2 regions of the Paenibacillus durus genome follow, and region 1 is predicted to be linked to the other one. Evidence: riboswitches for the same ligand, from Rfam matches in the RefSeq annotation. Region 1 holds a riboswitch; the other holds the start of a gene.
What was found. A riboswitch is a leader RNA that binds a small molecule or an ion and turns the genes downstream of it on or off. The one in region 1 is predicted to bind cyclic di-AMP.
Positions count from the first base shown of each region.

Region 2: linked by a shared signal. The riboswitch ahead of PDUR_RS14645 (APC family permease) and the one ahead of PDUR_RS00490 (C40 family peptidase) in region 1 are both predicted to bind cyclic di-AMP.

Region 1 is NZ_CP009288.1:100,309-103,406, forward strand. It holds gene PDUR_RS00480 (c-type cytochrome) at 1-12, opposite strand, end outside; gene PDUR_RS00485 (GNAT family N-acetyltransferase) at 114-614, opposite strand; gene PDUR_RS00490 (C40 family peptidase) at 822-1,313, opposite strand; cyclic di-AMP (ydaO/yuaA leader) riboswitch at 1,319-1,460, opposite strand; gene PDUR_RS00495 (C40 family peptidase) at 1,818-2,285, opposite strand; cyclic di-AMP (ydaO/yuaA leader) riboswitch at 2,306-2,445, opposite strand; gene PDUR_RS00500 (hypothetical protein) at 2,675-3,098, opposite strand, start outside.
Region 2 is NZ_CP009288.1:3,461,985-3,465,082, forward strand. It holds gene PDUR_RS14645 (APC family permease) at 1-1,570, opposite strand, end outside; cyclic di-AMP (ydaO/yuaA leader) riboswitch at 1,696-1,855, opposite strand; gene PDUR_RS14650 (disulfide oxidoreductase) at 2,033-2,503, opposite strand; gene PDUR_RS14655 (DsbA family protein) at 2,500-3,098, opposite strand, start outside.

The DNA of each region.
Region 1 (3,098 bases):
CCATTTTTGCATCCCTTTCGTCCCCCCTGTATAAGCTACTGCACTTATTATAACGGATGGTGAAGCGTTATCATAGGGTTTGTGTCAAAAAAATGAACGTCGGTCAGCTCAGTTCAAATTTTAGCAGAGGACTTATCATAGACCATACAGTAAAAGGGTTTTTCGCCATTTGGCGTACGGCGTTCATACGTATCGGTGATCGTGAAACCGCATTTGCGGTAAGCGCGAATCGCTCTTTGATTCCAAGTCAGAACTTCCAAATCCACCTCACGGCTAGGGTAACGCTTCAGCGCTTCCCTCACTATCGCTCCCACAAACAAATGGCCTAGGCCATGACCGCATAGATCGGGACGCATGCCGATGCCGAGCCGGACTGTCCCCTCCATCGGAAAGAGCTGTGCAAACCCGCAGAGATTGTCCTTTTGATCCAGTACGGAAACGTACTGCTCTCTTCGGATCCGCGGATCACCGAATTCAATGCCAAGGGCCTCCATCTTATCCCACGCCAGCCAGCCGTAAATATTATAGGGAGCCTTGTAATGCCACCCGCAAATGTCCTTGGCATGCGCAGCTGTCATAGGTACGACGTGAAAGATAACGGGAGAGCTAATCATACGTTCAGCGACCTCCTTTCCTCGCAAGGAACCTTAATACTTAAATTATATACATAAAAAGGGGAGAGCGACGCAAAAACTTTTCCGGAAAATGGGCGCAGGCGCTGCGGGTGTGTTTAGCAAATTTCGGAGGGGGTAAAATAAGGATAAACGAACAAACCCCCTCGCCGGAACGTATTATCCGGGAAGGGGTCTCATATAAAAGTGCTATTGCACATCATCATTATCTTGAGAATCAACGGTCGCATCTTGATAAGCGTCGGAGCTCATAACTCGTTTGGCGCCAACATAACGGTTAACGTAGTAGCTGTCGCTCAGGGAACTGATCGTAACGCCTTTCGAAGAGGAAGCATGGGCAAATTTGCCGTCACCGACATAAATGCCGACATGGGAAACGCCTCGTCCGGAAGTGTTAAAGAATACAAGATCCCCGGATCTCAAATCACTGCGTGATACCGATTTTCCCATTTTATATTGGGAGCCTGACTGATGCGGAAGATTAATGCCGACCTTGTCGAACACATACATCGTAAATCCAGAACAGTCAAATCCGTTGGTACTCGTACCACCAGATACATATTTCGTTCCAATCGTGCGGTCGATTACTTTATCCATTTTGGAATCAGCGAATGCGCTGCCTGCTCCGAGCGTGAGAACAATGGACAAACTCAGGAATGCTGCTGCCAACTTCTTCTTCAAGGGACTAGACTCCTTCCATATGCCTACGAGGTTAGCTTAAGGATTCGGTAGAAGGTCCCCTATGACCCCTCTTGAAATAGGAGGTCAATTCACCCAAAGATGGTTCCCCCGCTTCCCTATCGTTAGGGAATTCGGCATTTGCTGTATAGTTCGAATTATAGTAACTAATCATGACAATTTTTATGTTAAAACGGGGGTACTGATTACAAAAATGTTACTGAAAACTCATTGCGAATATTGTAACAAACCTTTTGTTGCTTGGCAATCACTTTTAATATAGTAAAAAGACTCTCTTTCAGTGATTACATTTATAGAGTAGCAATAGATTCAATCATGGAACATAGGTAAAAGCCTTTTTTTGCAGTTAATAGATTAAATTTTCTTTTTTCATTTTTAAAAAAAAGTGTTTCAGGCTGTCGAAACTTGTGTACAGCTTAACTATAGGGAAAAGAAAAACCCGGAGCTTGATTACACATGTAATCATTCTCCGGGCGGCTGTTAAAATTAATCGTAAGCTACGGATTGATATGCTTTTGTGCTCATGACCCGCTTGGCGCCAACATAACGATTGGCCCAGTAGGACTGGCTCATTGAACTGATAGTTACGCCGCGCGAAGAAGAGGAATTCGCGAATTTGCCGTTACCGACATAAATGCCGACATGGGAGACGCCGTTTCCGAACGTATTGAAGAACACGAGATCTCCTGCACGCAGTTTGCTGCGTGATACGGCGGTTCCTACTTTGTATTGCGCTTTGGAAGTACGAGGCAGGGTAAATCCCATCTTTTTATAAACGTATTTGGTGAATCCGGAACAATCAAAGCCGGCCGTGCTCATTCCGCCGGTTTTATATGAGGTTCCTAATGTTTTTGCAATAACCGTATCCATTTTGGAGTCTGCGAAAGCGCTTCCGGACCCTAAAGTGAAAGCCATCACAAGGCTCAATGCAGCAGCTGCAAGTTTTTTCTTTATGTGTCGACTTCTCAAAGCTTATGTTCTCCTTCCAATGCCTGCGTGGTTAGCTTAAGGATTCGGTTTGAAGGTTCCCTATGATCTCTTTGCTGCTAGATCAATTCACCCAAAAAATGGTTCCCCCGCTCCCCGGTGCCCGGGGATTTGGCTTGTTGTGCACCAGTATGTCGATTCGATTCAACATCATATGACAAAATAACAAAATAATTTGAAAGATTACAAACTTGTTACCTCAACACAAACCTCATTTTATCAGAGGCATTACAGTTTTGCAACTTTTTTCAGCGGGCAGGCCGCCCGGAGATTAAGAAACAAAAAAAGAGTTCAGATTCCTGTCACGGAATTTGAACTCTTTTTGCCGTTTTTTTGCAAATAAAAGGGTTTTCTTGTTATGGATCAGCTGTTTTACTATGCCATAAATGATACTGTGCCGACAATCCCCACATATCAAACAGAGTAGAGGGAAGGGGCGCTAGCTGCCTTATGAACAGCGCGGGCAATCCGGGCCATAGCCAGCCTGTTACTGCGCAGATCAGAGAGATCAGGAAACCGCCTGCCCCCAGCAGAGCCTGTAGTACAGAAGCGTGGAAGATGCAGCGTAAGGCAATAAGTAAAGAAGCGAATACTCCGGTGCCGCCAGTATAACCGAACTGCATATAAAGCAGGACCAGACGGATAATAAATACATACAGCAGCCATGCGAGAAGCCAGGGAAGAATCCGAAAGAGCAGCGCCGGTTCCCAGTAGGACGACAGAATTAGCCTATAAACTTTTGGCAGGAGCCAGTACAGGGGGAGAAGGGTCAGGACCCAC
Region 2 (3,098 bases), 2.7 Mb from region 1:
GGTCCCATTCCTCCCATTTCTGCTCCATCTTGCGAATCTCTTCCTCGTCAAAGCCGATGTATACGGCAACCACATTATCCGTCAGCGATTTCGCATAGCTGATTGAATTAAGCACCGCCCGGGTTACAGCGGATACCGGAATAACGATCGTACTTCCCTTGATCACCGGCTTATCCTTATCGAGCTGAATCCGAAGCTCATCGGCCGTATTCATAAAATGTCGGTGAATGCGGAAGAAGATGAGCATTACGATCGGAAGGAAAATAAAGGCTACCCATACGTTCGCGAATTTGGTGATGATAAAAATAAGCGTAATGGTAAGAGTTGTAAGCATACCAACCGTATTTACGGCAAATTTGCCTTGCCAGCCGGCCGGCTTCAGCTTGAACCAGCGCACCATCATACCGAGCTGGGACAGAGTGAAAGGGATAAATACGCCGACGGCATAAAGCGGAATCAGATTTCCGGTTTCACCGTGAAATGCCGCCACAAGCAGCGACGAAGCCACTCCGAGAAAAATAATACCGTTCGAGAAGCCAAGACGGTCGCCGCGAACCATAAAGGCATGGGGCAAATATTTATCTTTCGCCAGCATGAACGACAGCAGCGGGAAGGCCGAGTAAGCCGTATTAGCGGCCAGAAACAGGATTACGGCCGTTATCGCTTGAATGCCGTAATAGAGGACACCCCGTCCGAAGGTCGATTCGGCAATTTGAGAAACCACCGTTTCTTTTGTACTCGGGGTAATGCCGTACCAGTATGCCAGCAGCGTAATGCCGGTAAACATGAATCCCAGAATGAGTCCCATCATCATCAGTGTCTTGGCGGCATTCTTCTCCGCTGGAGCCTTAAAGTTCGGGATCGCATTGGATACAGCCTCGACCCCGGTCAGGGCCGAACAGCCGGAGCTGAAAGCCTTAAGAAGCAGGAACAGACTGACATTGGAAACAGCTGAGCCGATTTCGGGAACAGCGGCATGACCGCCGCCGACCGCGTATTTAACCAGTCCGGAAATGATCAAAACCACAATGGACAAGACGAACAAATATACCGGGATGGCAATGAAGGATGCCGATTCGGTAACACCGCGGAGGTTAATTATCGTCAGTATGATAATCACCGTAACCGCAATGGCCACTGAATGCTCGTGAAGGCTCGGAAATGCCGAGGTGATCGCATCCGTTCCGGCCGAGGCGCTTACGGCAACCGTCAGAATGTAGTCCACAAGCAGGGAACCACCGGCCAGAAGCCCTGTGGAAACGCCGAGATTATCCTTGGCTACAATATAGGCTCCCCCGCCTTGAGGATAAGAAAATATGGTCTGCCGGTAAGATAAAATCAGAATCGCCAGCAATCCCAGTACGGCGAGTGCAATCGGCAAAGAGTACCAGATGGCTGTAAAACCGGCAGCTACCAGCACGATCAAAATCTGCTCTGTTCCGTAAGCAACGGACGAAAGGGCATCTGACGATAGAACGGCGAGTGCCTTCAGCTTGGAAAGCTTTTCCTGGTCGAGTTCGGTCGATTTTCTGGGACGACCGATTAATAGTCGTTTTACTCTGCTTACCATTTTGGATACATTTCCTCTCTTTGGTGAGTTGAAGCGGTAGTACCGCGCGCCGTTTTCAGTCGTGGATTTTCAAAAATAAGGGCACAAAAATAAGCATGCGGAAATGACCGCATGCTTTTGCATGATCATTATCCCACTGTAGCTTACGAGGTTAGCTGGCGGATTCGGACTGTGGAAGCCCTACGGGCCGGATTGACTTAACCGGTACCGATTCACCCCGTCGACCATAACGGTCAGGTTGGTTCCCCCGTTTTTCCTAACTGGAAAATTCAGCGCATATTCAACTTCTCACAAGGTCTAATATTAGTCCATAAAGCGAGAGCCGTAAACAGTGAAAATAATGAAAAAGGAATGAAAAACCGACTAAATCACGCAAATTTCAAACATGATATGTTCATGTCGTTTATTCTCTTGTATTATCCCTTCAGCGCGGGTTTTTATGCCATTTACATGAAAAAACTTCTACTCTACCTGAGTGAACCCGTCCCCAGTTTCTTCGGAATTCTCTTCTGCGCTCTCTCTGCCGTTCCACAGCAATACAAAAATAAGCACAAAAGCCGTTAGCGCCAACAGCGGAATGGTGATAAAACCGAAAAAATTTAAATAATCCTTCGTACAAGGAACACCGATGCTACAAGGAACCACTGTGCCCAGCGCCGGAATTTTCTGTTCCGCGTAATGATACAGGGATATGCTTCCGCCTATCACGCATAACGGCAGCACATACGGAATAATCCGCTTGTCATTACGGTAGGTTGCGATACCCAGAAGAAAAACTTGAGGGTACATAAAAATCCGCTGGAACCAGCACAGCTTGCAGGGTTCGTATTTTAACACTTCGCTCAGGTAAAGGCTGCCTGCTACAGCGACCAAAGATACAAACCAGGCCAGATAGAGACAATGCCGCCTTAAGAAGGTGGAAAATGCGCTCATTCCGCTTCAGCCGCCTTTGCCGCTGATTCAATCTCTGCCGCAATCGCTCCAAGGTTAAAAGGATCACTGGCCCTTACACCGTTAATAAACAGCGATGGTGTACTTGTCACATGATTAGTTTTTGCAACCGCATTATCTCTTGCCAACTCATCCGCATATGTACGGTTTTGTATATCTTTGCGCAGAAGATCATAATCGATAGGGAGCTTTTCATTTTGCGCAAGCTCTACCAGGAAATCCTCGGTCGCCCACTCGGCATTCTCATCACCCTGGTTCGCATAGAGGGCATCGTAATAGGTCCAGAACGCTTCGCTATTCTGATGATAGACTGACAGCGCTGCAAGGGAAGCCGTCTTGGAATCAGGCCCGATAAAGGACATATTGACAAAATAAAGCGCCGCCTTCCCTGTCTCGATATACTCTTGCACAAGCAGAGGTTTGATGCCGACGGAGAACCGGGCGCAGGCCGGACATTTGAAATCGCCGAACTCTACCAGCTTGATCGGTGCATCCGCCTTGCCAAGTCTGGGAAGTTCATCATAATTAAACGATGCCGGACTGCCGGAGCCTCCTGGATTGCCTGTATTTTTGGTAG